Linked DNA regions of Rosistilla oblonga. The protein of the gene in region 1 interacts with the protein of each later gene in a pairwise test. Links are inferred from orthologs where the notes say so. Each region holds a gene or a part of one and is shown on either strand. Other genes may lie near its edges.

Region 1 (6,462 bases):
CTTCGTTCCTGACCGCCACGATCTGCTTTCGTGGCCTGGAATACGCAGCGTTCTTGGGATTGCACAGCCTGCTGGGGATCCACTACCTGATCGCAACTGCAACGGTCTTGATCGCAGGCTTTGCGGCAAAGTTCCTGTTCTACAATCGGTTCGTCTTCGGCCGCCCGAACACAGCCACCCAACCGTAGTGGATCTTGTTAAAGATCCTTCAAGCGCACATCAGCCGCAATCACGCCGAACGCGTTGCAACGATCAGCCGGTTGTGGAGCGAACGCGATCACCACCGCTCAACTGCGACCACCTTCGGCGGTCAACGACGCCCCTAACGCAAAAACCGTAGGTGGCGTTACGCTTACCTACGGTTAATTGCTTCGATCCCTGCCGGGATAATTGGATATCCTCGAAGGATCTTTTAACAAGATCCACTACGAGAACCTTTAACGTCGCCGACTACTCAGCCGCTGCGGGTGCTTCGGCTGGCGCGTCTGCTGCGGGAGCTTCTTCAGCAGCTGGCTTTTCCGCAGCCTCCAAGACGCCTACCTCTTCGTAGAACTTGATGGCACCGGGGTGATATTCGATCCCGGTATTGCGAGCGACATTCTTTTCGTTGATCGCTTTGCCCGCAGGATGCTTGCCGGCGATCTCCGCTCGGTTTTCCCAGATCGACTTGGTGACTTCATAAATCAGTTCGTCGCTCTGCGATGCCGCGGTGATCAAGTGCATCGAACCGACGTTCAGTCCCAAGAAATCGTTGTCGAGTCCTTTATAGGTTCCGCCGGGAATCGTCGCAGGGTGGAAGAAGGCGTACTTCTCGATCAGCTTTTGGCGAGCCGATTCGTCGAACGGAATGTAGGTCACGTCGAACGTGCTGGCAGCTTGAGTGATCGATCCCGTTGGAACCGCTCCGCCCAAAAATGCAGCATCGGCGGCGCCGTCGCCCAATTGATCGACAGCTCCACTTTGCGTGGCGTTCAGCGAAGTGATCTCATCCCAAGCGACACCATGCTCGGCTAGGATCGGTTCGACGAACTGTTGGAATCCGGCACCGGCAGGTCCGGTGATCACGCGTTTGCCTTTCAGATCGGCGATCGATTGAATCCCCGAATCGGCTCGTGCGATGAAGAGTGCCACGTTAGGTGCCAGCGTCGCGATCGCACGAATGTCGTAAACCTTGTCCCAACCCGCTTCGCCACGCGCGGCGAAGTAGGAGATCGCGGCGTTGGAGAGCGCTAGCTCCAATTCCGCTTGCTGCAATCGGCGGATGTTCTCTTGCGAGCCCTTGGTCCCCTTGGCTTGGACCTTCCAATCGACGGTCCCCTTGTGTTCGTTCAAGACCTCAGCGATCGCGCCGCCGACGACGGGAAAGGCACCGCCGACCGGAGCGGTTCCCATGCTCAAGAACTGACGTCCGCCAGTGGCACCGCCATCGCCAGTGCTGTCGCTCTTCTTGCAACCCAGCATCAGAGCGGACAAAACCAGCGAAGCGACAAGCGCACGATGTTGCGAAATTTGGAGCATTAGAGCCATCGGGAATCGACCTTCAAGAGTGTTCGAGGGATGGAGAAATCCCAGTTGGGGCGGGAATTCATTTGAATCTCATGTATATTAACACGCCCCCTTGGGCGAGGCTAGAAGCGGGGCCCGCCGGCCCGAATCGGTCGGGTCACCAAACTTTCAAACAGGTCCAACTTGCCATGAGCCAACAAACAAAACGCGTCGCAGCGGTTCAGATGGATGTCGCGTTTGCCGACATCGACCACAACGTCCAACAGATCCTCGCCAAGATCGCGACGGTCAAAGCCGATGGAGTCGATCTAGCCGTCTTCCCCGAGTGCGCACTGACCGGATACTGCTTCGAAAGTCGCGAAGAAGCGTTGCCGCTGGGACTGTCGATCGACGACCCGCTGTTCGATTCGTTTGCCGCCGCCTGCGGGGATTCCGACCTGCACGTGATCATCGGTTTCCTGGAAATCGAAGGCGACAAGCTGTTCAATTCGCAAGCGATGATCAACCGCAGCGGTGTCGTCGGCAGCTACCGCAAGATCCATCTGCCGGGCGTGGGCGTCGACCGATTCCTCGATTCTGGCGATCGCGAATTCAGCATTCAAGCGGCGGGAGAGATCCGTGTCGGGATGGCGATCTGTTACGACAGTTCCTTCCCCGAAACGGCTCGCGTCCTCGGCCTGCACGGTGCCGACGTGATCGCGCTGTCGACCAATTGGCCCGTCGCGGCGCGGCGGACTGCCGAGATCGTGCCGCCGGCTCGCAGCATGGAAAACCATCTCTACTTCATCGCCGCCAATCGCGTGGGGACCGAGCGGACGTTCGAGTTCTGCGGGATGAGTTCGATCGCGGGTCCCGACGGCGTGATGATCGCCGAAACCGATAGCGATCAAGAATTGATCCTGACCGCCGACATCGACCTTTCGATCGCTCGAAACAAACAGATCGTCCGGACTCCCGGAAAGCATGTGATCGACCGATTTGCCGACCGGCAACCCGAACGGTACACCATCATCGGCGAAAAGAAGTAGCCGAGCGGTCACTCTGTGCAGAACACGCATTTTTTGTGGCCGCGGCGAGTGGAGAGGAGCCGGAATTGAGCCGGTAACAATCGCCAAATTGCCCCCCTTTGACTACAATGCAAAGCAACTCCGTGCTTCACGAATCTTCGTCCCGCAGAAACGACTTACATATGAACCTGTACGCTCGATCTTTGTCCCTGTGCTTGTTTGCGTTGACAAGCTGCGTCGCCATCGCAGCCGATGACAGTGCAAAAATCAAAGGCTTCTCGACAACCCAGCCCGAGAAAGGGCCGTTTGTCGCAGTCGAAGGGGGCTTTATGGTCCCTTACACCGAGACGATCCCCGGCACCGAGATCAGCTTTGAAATGATCCCGGTCCCCGCAGGAAGCTACAAAATGGGCAGCCCAGCCAGCGAAAAGGGGCACAAAGAGGACGAAAGCCCGCAGATCATGGTCAATGTCGATCCGATGTGGGTCTGCAAGACCGAGGTCCGCTGGATCGAATACAAAGAGTTCATGGGAATGTACAAAACTTTCAAGGAGTTTGTTTTCCGCGACATGCGGAAGGTCACTCCGGAAAACAAAGTCGACGCGGTCACCACGCCGACCGAACTGTACGAGCCCAGCTACACCTTTGAATTTGGCGACGACGACGACCTGCCGGCTGTCACGATGACCCAATTCGCAGCCAAGCAATTCACCAAGTGGCTGTCGAAGATGACCGACACCCAGTACCGCATTCCGACCGAAGCGGAATGGGAATGGGCGGCTCGCGCCGGCAGCACCACCGCTTACAGCTGGGGCGAATCGGCCGACGAGATCGACCAATACGCTTGGTACGCCGACAATTCTCCCGATGGCCCGTCGAAGGTTGGACTGAAAAAGCCAAACGCTTTTGGCCTCAACGACATGCTGGGCAACGTGGCTGAATGGACAATCGACGCCTACCTGGAAGACGGCTACAAGGTTTTTGAAGGCAAAACCGTGAAGGCGTCCGAAGCGATCAAGTCGATCGAAACCGCTGACCCACGCGTCGTCCGCGGCGGCAGCTGGGAGATGGAGCCCGAAGACGTCCGCTGTGCTTCCCGTCTATACAGCGTCGACGAAGATTGGAAAATGGATGACCCGAACATTCCGCTGAGCCCATGGTGGTTCACCAGCGATCCATCGCGCGGCGTCGGCATGCGATTGTTCCGATCGTGGAAACCGCTGTCCGACGAAGCGATGAACAAGTTCTGGGAGATCGATTCCGAAGACATCGAATTCGACGTGATGTCTCGTATCGAAGAAGGCCGCGGCGTGCTGGGACTGGCCGACCCCGATTTGGCCGAAGCTGCTAAAGCGGTTCGCGAATAGATCGTCCGAGAACCGATAGACATAGACAACAAACATCTGGAAAAGTGAGACGCAAAAGTGATTGATACCTTGGCCGTCGTCGGCGCGACCGGCGCCGTGGGTCGGATCGTGCTAGACCAAATTTTGCAACGCAAGCTGCCACACGGACGCTTGCGATTGTTGGCATCGGCGCGATCGGCCGGCCAAGTCGTCACGTTTGGCGATCAACAGATCACCGTTGAATTGATGGAACCGAGCGCGTTCGACGGCGTCGACGTCGTGATCGCCAGCACACCCGACGAAGTATCGGCTGAGTTCGCGCCGTGGGCTGTCGAACGCGGTGCGATCGTGGTCGACGAGAGCGGATATTGGCGGATGGACCCGAAGGTGCCGTTGATCATCCCCGAAGTCAACGCGTCGGCGATCGACAACCACCAAGGCATCATCGCCAGCCCCAACTGCTCGACCACGCAGATGGTCGTCGCCTTGGCTCCGCTGCACAACGCGGCACGCATCAAGCGCGTCGTCGTCAGCACCTACCAAGCCACCAGCGGTGCCGGACTGGCGGGCGAAGCGGAACTGATGCACTCGACTCGAGGATCGCTCGATGGCTCCGCTCCCGCAGCCAAGACGTTCCAATACCCGATCGCGTTTAACCTGATCCCTCAGATCGGATCGGAAAAACACGAGGGTTACACCTCCGAAGAGATGAAGATGGTCTACGAGACTCGCAAGATCTTCGGCGACGATTCGATCGACGTCTGCCCGACCTGCGTTCGCGTTCCGGTTGCGATCGGCCACAGCGAATCGATTCTTGTCGAGACCGAAAAACCGCTGACCGTCGAACAAGCCCGCGAGCTGTTCGCCAATGCCGACGGCGTGACTTTGATCGACGATCTGGCCGGGCGACAATACCCGATGCCTGTCGACAGCGCTGGCAAGGACGACGTTTTTGTCGGCCGTGTTCGCAAGGACCTCAGCAGCCCCAACGGGATCGCGTTCTGGTGCGTCAGCGACAATCTCCGCAAGGGAGCCGCGACCAACGCCGTTCAGATCGCCGAACTGTTGGCCAAGAAGATGGCTTCGGTCGCCTGATCATTTTGCGGAAGCCAGGCCTGACGTGTTGAGAACTTTTCGTTTGACCATCGGCTACGATGGCTTCCGCTACGCAGGCTGGCAGGTCCAAGCGGACCTGCCGACGATCCAAGGCGAACTGCAACGCGCGTTCGCTGAATTGACCGGCGAGCGCGTCTCGATCACCGGCAGCGGACGGACCGATTCGGGCGTCCACGCGATCGCTCAAGTCGCAAGTCTCACCACCGACGCCTGGCGATCCAGCGACGCCGCGTTGGGTCGCGCGATCAACACGAAGATCCCCGACGACATCACCGTCTATCGCTGCGAAGAGATGCCCGTCGACTTCCACGCGTTGCGCGATGCCGTCGGCAAACGCTACCGCTACCAACTGCAGATCGGTGGCGTCCGCGACGCCTTCGACTTCCGCTACTTCTGGCACCACCACGTCCAACTGGACATCGAAGCGATGCAGCAAGCAGCCGCCATGATCGTCGGCACCCATGATTTTGCCTGCTTTCAAGCGACCGGCAGCGAGCGTAAAACGACGGTCCGCACGATCCACGATTTGGCGCTGACAACAGGGCAGGGGAGAGCAGGGCAGGGGCACTTGATCGTCGAAGTCGAAGCGAACGGGTTCCTCTACAACATGGTCCGGAACATCGTCGGCAGCCTTGTCGAAGTCGGCCGCGGCAAACATCCGCCCGCCTGGATCGAGGAACTGATCGCCGGTCGCGACCGCAACCAAGCCGGCCCCACCGCCCCAGCCCACGCCCTGTTCCTGCTGCGAGTCGACTACGACGTCCAACCGCTAGCCGCGCAACAGTAGCCGCGTTGAATCCGAGACTCCCTTCAAACCCAGCAACCCACCAACGGAATTCACCGCGGCATCGCAAACGCAACCACCTGGCGGTCGTCGGCTGAAGCCTCGACTCCAGCGCGGTCGGTTACGGTTCGAAGGGGTTGTCTGCGTTGAGGGCGGCTTCCCATGCTTTTAGATAGGTCTGGTCGGCGGCGCTTAGTTTTGTCACGGGGACGGTGACTTCTCGCCCGTCGGTTCGCTTCAACACCGCGCCACCATTTTCGACTCGCAACAGATTGGCTTCGATCTTGAATCGCCCCGTGGCGTCGGACCATGTTCGAACGGGACTGGTCCCCTCAGCTGCCATCGGCGCGGCGGAGACCGAAGCGGGTTTGTTCGGTTGCGGTAATTGCTCGGGAGCCAATTGGACGTTGCGGCGTTTGACGGTGACCTTTCGCGAACTGCCGGCACGCCGGCGAACGACTACGCTTTTGTCGGCGTTCAACGAGACAATCTCTCCGGGAAACCAGAAGGAGCCGTGCTCTTGGAACTGGACGATCTGGCCGACATACAACGGCGTCAACGCATCGACTTCGCGGTCGGTCGACTTCACCGTCCCAAATCCGCCGTAGGCCTTCTTCAGATCCTGGACCACCTTGTAGTCGGGTGCCCATCGCATCAAGGCATTATGAGCTGCCGAGCGCAGTTTTTTGTCCTCGTGCTCGAT
Region 2 (6,346 bases), 2.8 Mb from region 1 along the record:
CTGGCGAGTTTGGTCGCACACCGTTTGCGCAAGGCAAAAACGGACGCGACCACAACCCTCAGGGCTTCACGATCTGGATGGCAGGTGGAGGCGTGAAACCCGGAACGGTCTACGGAGCTACCGACGAATTTGGATACAAGGCTATCGAAAATCGGTTGGAAATCCATGATCTTCATGCGACGATGTTGCATCTGCTGGGCGTCGATCACACCCGCTCGACCTTCCGTTTTGGTGGCCGCGACATGCGGTTGACCGATGTCAAAGGGCACGTCGTCAAAGAGCTAATCCAATCGTCTTAGCGGTTCACACCGGCGGAAAACGCTTGTTGACCGTGGCGGCATTCTCGGGGCTGTCGTCTACCGTCCGAGCCGGCAGTGTTACGATCGGCGCTCAAATGTTAAACTGTCCGCGGCGTTAACCTACTGACGATTCCGTGACGAGAACCATAATGAGCGATCTGCCGAACTGTCCCGAATGCGACTCCGAATACACCTATGAAGACGGCATCCTTCTGATCTGCCCGTCTTGTGCCCACGAATGGACCGCCAATCAGGCGGAGGACGATCAGCAACAGGAGCCGGGTGTTCGCGATGCCAACGGCAATGCTTTGCAATCGGGAGACACCGTAACGGTGATCAAGGATCTCAAAGTCAAAGGGACATCGTTGGTCGTCAAGGTTGGCACCAAGGTCAAGAACATTCGGATTGTCGATGGCGATCACGACATCGATTGCAAAATCGACGGAGTGGGCGCGATGCAACTGAAGTCGGAATTCGTCAAGAAAGCTTAGGTCCCCACGACGCGGTCGGCTCCACGTTGCGATTCACTCCCCCACGCCGAACTGGGGGATCTGGCAACCAAACTTACACGAAGCGATGGGTTGATGTTGAAGCGATCTGATTCTGTTCCCCTCTTACCGTTGTTGCTCGCTGCGACACTGCTTTCGGTCGGTTGTGAGCGTCCCGCAGCGGAAGCGGTCGCAGAGGCAAAGCCTGTCGAAATCTTGCAGTCCGCGGGCAAGACGATGGGAACGCGATACGAAGTCAAAATCGCCAACCCACCGGCGGAACTGCCCGCCGACTGGCAACTGTTGATCGACCGCGAACTGCGACGCGTCAACGATCAAATGTCGACCTACATCGCCACGTCGGAGATCTCTCGCTTTAACAGTTCCGATAGCTCGGATTGGTTTGATGTCTCTGCGGAAACCGCAAACGTCGTCGCCGCGGCGCTTGAGATCTCTGGAAAGACCGACGGCGCATTTGATGTAACAGTGGGTCCGCTGGTCAACCTGTGGAGTTTCGGCCCCGAACAACACGAGAAGTCTGTTCCCGATCAAGCTGCCCTCGATGCGGCAGCGGCGGTCACTGGATACCAATCCCTGCATGTCCGCACCGATCCACCGGCGCTTCGTAAAGACAAGCCAGGGTTGCAGGTCGATTTGTCCTCGATCGCCAAAGGGCACGGCGTCGATCGGATCGTCGATCTAATGCAGGGACTTGGATGCAAAAATGTGTTCGTGAACATCGGTGGCGAGATCCGCGCGATCGGGGATAAGGGGAAAGATCGTCCTTGGCGAGCCGGCGTGGAGCGTCCCGACGAAGCGACGACCGTGCTGCTGTTTCCGGTAGCTATCGAAGACGATGCGATCGCCACGTCGGGCGACTACCGCAACTTCTTCGAGATCGACGGCAAACGCTACTCCCACACGATCGATCCCCGCACCGGCCGGCCGATCGAACATACCCTGGCCGCGGTTTCGGTCGTCGCAGACAACTGCATGCTGGCCGACGGTTGGGCGACCGCGCTGAATGTGCTGGGCCCCGTCGAAGGGCCTCGAATTGCCGCGGCGGAGTCGATCGACGCGTATTTATTGGAACGCGCCGACGGTCAATTCCGGCCTCATCCTGTCGGCCGCTTCGTCCAATGGAGCAAGCCGCCTGTGACGCAACAGGACTGATCCTATAATGGAGAGCTTTCCGTCCGCTTCGACTTTCCCCCGCGCCAGTTGCCATGCCACTTGAAATCGTCCCGTATCCCCATCCAACTCTGCGTTACAAGAGCAAGCCGATCCGCAAAGTGGACAAGGCCCTCCGCGAGGTCGTCGCGGAAATGTTCGACCTGATGTACGAATCGCGCGGCGTTGGACTGGCGGCAAACCAAGTCGACATCCCATTGCGGATGTTTGTCGTCAACCCCAGCGGGACGCGTGGCGATGGCGAAGAATTGGTGCTGATCAATCCCGTCATCCAACGCCCCAAAGGATCTTGGCAAGCCGAAGAGGGATGTTTGAGTTTGCCCGGCATTTACGGCAACGTAACTCGCCCCAAAGAGATTCGCTTGAGCGCCTTTGATCTGAAAGGCAATCCGATCGAACGCACGATCGACGACTTTCTTGGCCGCGTTCTGCAGCACGAAAACGATCATCTCGATGGCGTGATGTTCATCGACCGGATGACCGACGAAGCACGCCGCGACCTCGAAGGCGCGTTGGCTGAATTTGAAATCGACCGCGAGAGCTGTCAGCAGACGGGTTCGATCGAGCCGGACGATGTGATTATCGAACGCCGCAACGAATGGGAGCAGCGGTATGCCTGATCGTCCGTTAACGATGGTCTTGATGGGAACCGGCCCCTTTGCAGTTCCCGCTTTCGACGCGATCCGCCGTTCGGCTGATTCGATCGCCTTGGTCGTGACACGCCCCGAGGTGATCAGCAAAAGTCGCAAACCGGCGCCGCCCAGCCCGGTCCGCCAGTGGGCGACCGACAACGAATTACCGATCTACGATCCGCCATCGATCAACGACGTCGATGCGGTTGCCAAATTGCAAGCGCTGCAGGCCGACCTGTTTGTCGTATGCGATTACGGCCAGATCTTAAGCTCCCAAGCGTTGGAAGCCGCAGTCATGGGAGGCATCAACCTCCACGGTTCGCTATTGCCATCCTACCGCGGCGCAGCCCCGGTTCAGTGGGCGGTATGGAATGGCGACCCGGAGAGCGGTGTTTCCGTGATCCACATGACGCCGCGTTTGGACGGCGGTCCGGTGATCGCATCGGCTACCACGCCGATCCAGGCGACCGAGACCGCGGGAGAACTGGAACATCGACTCAGCCAACTTGGAGTGCAGCCGACGCTCGACGCGATCCAAACGCTACGCAACTGGGATCGAGAATCGACGATCGGCGTGCCACAGGACAAGTCGCTCGTTTCCAAGGCGCCGCGTCTAGCTAAGGCCGATGGAAGAATCGATTGGTCGAAAAGCTTGCGGGAGATCGATTGTCACGTTCGCGCGATGCAACCTTGGCCCGACGCGTTCACCTTGGTCGAAACCGGAGCCAAACAACCGCTGCGATTGGTAATCCGGCAACTCGTAGCGTCGGATCATCCTCGTCCAGCCGACGCGCAGCCCGGGCAAGTGATCGTCGTCGACGGTCGTTTGTTAGTCGCCGCCGGAGACGGTTGCGTGGAGATCCTGCGTCTGGTCCCAGCCGGAAAACGCGAGATGGCCGCCGCTGAATTCATGCGGGGCAATCCACTGCCGGCCGACGCGATACTTTAAACAGCCAACCGCCACGAGTTGCCGATCCGACAACTGCCGGATCGGCTTCACTTGCATGAACGCTGTCACAACGAAGCTCTACTTTTTCACAACCCAGATGTTGCGATAGACAACGGGATTGCCGTGCCCTTGTAGATACAGCGCATCGGCCTCGGGACCTTCGGGGTGACGGCCGGGCGTTCCGTGGGGAAGCTCGAGATCATCGTGAATTACGACACCATTGTGCCGAATCGTCGCTCGAGCATTCTTCGTCTTGTTCCCTTGGTCGTCGTATCGTGCGGCGGTGAAATCGATATCGTAGGTCTGCCATTGCAGTGGTGGAAAGCACATGTTGACGTTCGGTTCAGCGATGCTGTAGATCCCGCCGCACTCGTTGTTTTTGCCAGCCAAGCCAAACGAATCGAGAACCTGCAACTCATAACGGCTTTGCATATAGACGCCGCTGTTACCGCGAGCCTGCCCGCGCGCCTTGGGTTTGAACGGCGTGCGAAATTCGAGATGCAACGTATGGTCGCCAAACTTCTCGCGACTGAAGCAATTCGCTGCCAACAGATCGCCTTGCAACTTGCCTCCTTCGAAGGCGTCCGCTGAGGATCCGTCGAACAACACGACCGCGCCGGCTGGCGGCTTCGCTCCCAACGTATCGCTCTCGCGTTGCACTTTGTAGAGCGTGCCGCGCAAAATTCCGTCGGCGACCGTCGAGACGGCGAGTTCACCGTTGGCGATTTCAATCTTAAACAGCTCATTGGCGAAGACAGCAGCATCCCCCTCCAGTTCGCCGTCGATCTCGACTTTCACATCTTTGTGCGACCGATCCGCGTTGGGCAATCCGCCGGTATAGCTGACCATACGGAACTTGCCGTCGCCCAACGCAATCACTTGGACACCAAATTTGACCGCCTCGGGACCGGCGGTCCCCTCGTATTCTCCCTGAATTTTGTAGTCGATCGGAGCGGTTGCGGGATCGAGGTAGGTGTCTTTCAAATCGTTATCGTCAGCGAAGACAGCGACGTTCAGCATCGCGATACTGATCGTCAAAGCAAAAATTCGATTCATGGGGCTCTCGCAAAAAAACATTAGAGGGGGGTGGTACTACGTGGCACAGCATACCATCGCCGTGTGTCAATTGAAACGTTTCGACAAACGACGCTACAGACGCCCCTTCCCCGTCAAACGATCAGCGATTCCCAAAGCGATTGGGTACCGTAGGTCGGGTCGGTCGCATTGATCGACTTCGGCCGATGTCACATAATCATCGCAGCCCGGGGCATGAACGATGCTCGCAGGCTCTGCGATGCAGAGCCGACCATGAGGCACGCCGGGCGTCGCTGCCCCAAATGAAACCAATCGAAGGAACGCACTATAATGTCAAGCTACACACCGGAAGACGCCTTTACCCCCGAGCCGCCAAAGTCCAGGACCGCGATCAAGATCATAATCGCTGTCGTGTTGATCGGGCTGGGCATCATTTGCTGCGGCTGCTTGGGAATGATTGCGGTTTCTTGGATGGCCTACGGAGACTCGGTTGAAACGATCAAGGGGAATCGCGTCGTCCAGCAGAACCTTGGCGATGTAACGACCGCAGAGATCGACTTGCAAGCGACCGGGGAACTGGCCGAAAGCGGTGGCCAGCAGCAGTTGGTCTATCGCGTCGAAGGAACCAATGGATCGGGCAAAGTCATCGTTGCGACGGGACCTGCTGGTTTGGAACTGAAGACGTTGATCTTGGAAGACGGGACCGAGATCGATCTACAAGTCCAAGACGATCGGATTCCAGTGGAGTTCGAAATCGATAGCGGCGAACTGGAGATCGACACCGGCGATCTCGTGCCGCAGAACTAACAGCCCCAGTTTGCAGCAATTCACCGCGGCTGGGTTCATTCGATCCAGTCGCGTGGTCCGAGTTCGAAACGCTTCAACTTGCGGTCCAACGTCGAGCGTTCGATCCCCAGGATCGAAGCGGCTTTGCTTTTGTTCCCTCCGGTCGCGCGAAGCGTCTGCAAAATATGGTTGCGTTCGATATCCAACAGCGACAACTCTTCAAAGTCGCCACCGGCTTCCGGAGCGATATCAGAATTGCCCGCGACATGAACGTTCGACAAAACCAAATCGTCGGCATCAATCGACGACTTGTTCGTTAAAACCACGGCGCGTTCGATCGCGTTTTTCAGTTCGCGAATGTTCCCCGGCCACGGATATTTCATCAACCGCTTCTCAGCCGCAACCGTGAACCCATCGATCTTCCGCCCCATCTGTTGGCAATACAGCTTCAGAAAGTGTTTGGCCAACCGCAATATGTCGCGGCCGCGTTGCCGGAGTGGCGGGATCACGATTTCCAGAACATGCAAGCGAAAATAGAGATCGGCCCGAAACCTTCCCTCCCGAACCTCGGCTTCGAGATCGCGGTTGGTGGCGGAGACAACGCGAACATCGGCGCGAATCGATCGGTTGCCGCCAACGCGTTCGAACGCATGTCCTTCCAGCACCCGAAGAAATTTGGCTTGAATCTCGGGACTCATCTCCCCGATTTCGTCGAGCATCAACGTGCCGCCATCGGCCGCTTCGAACTTCCCCAGCTTGCGTTCGGTGGCGCCGGTGAAGGCACCTTTTTCATGGCCGAACAATTCGCTTTCGAGTAACGACGGCGAAAGTGCGGCACAATTCAGACATAAAAACGGTCCCTCGCTGCGGCTACTTTGATCGTGCAACGACTGAGCCACCAACTCCTTGCCGACGCCACTCTCACCTCGAATCAAAACCGTAGCCGACGTGGGCGCAGCTCGCCGG

The links.
Region 2: the proteins of CA51_RS04045 (region 1) and def interact in binary tests that used the Escherichia coli proteins (3 or more experiments, as listed by UniProt). The link is inferred for Rosistilla oblonga from one-to-one orthologs.

What each region holds. Positions count from the first base shown.
Region 1 is NZ_CP036292.1:1,144,348-1,150,809, reverse strand. Bases 3,063-5,945 are described here. They hold CA51_RS04045 (aspartate-semialdehyde dehydrogenase), read left to right. Parts: upstream 3,063-3,937; coding sequence 3,938-4,954; downstream 4,955-5,945. Other genes in these bases: CA51_RS04035 (SHD1 domain-containing protein), read right to left, coding at 5,881-5,945; truA (tRNA pseudouridine(38-40) synthase TruA), read left to right, coding at 4,980-5,762; CA51_RS04050 (formylglycine-generating enzyme family protein), read left to right, coding at 3,063-3,880. Outside these bases: CA51_RS04065 (GtrA family protein), read left to right, coding at 1-188; CA51_RS04060 (TAXI family TRAP transporter solute-binding subunit), read right to left, coding at 451-1,527; CA51_RS04055 (carbon-nitrogen hydrolase family protein), read left to right, coding at 1,695-2,534; more of CA51_RS04050, read left to right, coding at 2,717-3,062; more of CA51_RS04035, read right to left, coding at 5,946-6,462.
Region 2 is NZ_CP036292.1:3,917,448-3,923,793, forward strand. Bases 1,039-3,805 are described here. They hold def (peptide deformylase), read left to right. Parts: upstream 1,039-2,013; coding sequence 2,014-2,598; downstream 2,599-3,805. Other genes in these bases: CA51_RS13880 (FAD:protein FMN transferase), read left to right, coding at 1,039-1,960; fmt (methionyl-tRNA formyltransferase), read left to right, coding at 2,591-3,559; CA51_RS13895 (3-keto-disaccharide hydrolase), read right to left, coding at 3,638-3,805. In the rest of the region: CA51_RS13870 (DUF1501 domain-containing protein), read left to right, coding at 1-299; CA51_RS13875 (zinc ribbon domain-containing protein YjdM), read left to right, coding at 449-790; more of CA51_RS13880, read left to right, coding at 920-1,038; more of CA51_RS13895, read right to left, coding at 3,806-4,615; CA51_RS13900 (cytochrome c oxidase assembly factor Coa1 family protein), read left to right, coding at 4,925-5,401; CA51_RS13905 (sigma 54-interacting transcriptional regulator), read right to left, coding at 5,437-6,346. UniProt on the Escherichia coli protein: Removes the formyl group from the N-terminal Met of newly synthesized proteins. Requires at least a dipeptide for an efficient rate of reaction. N-terminal L-methionine is a prerequisite for activity but the enzyme has broad specificity at other positions.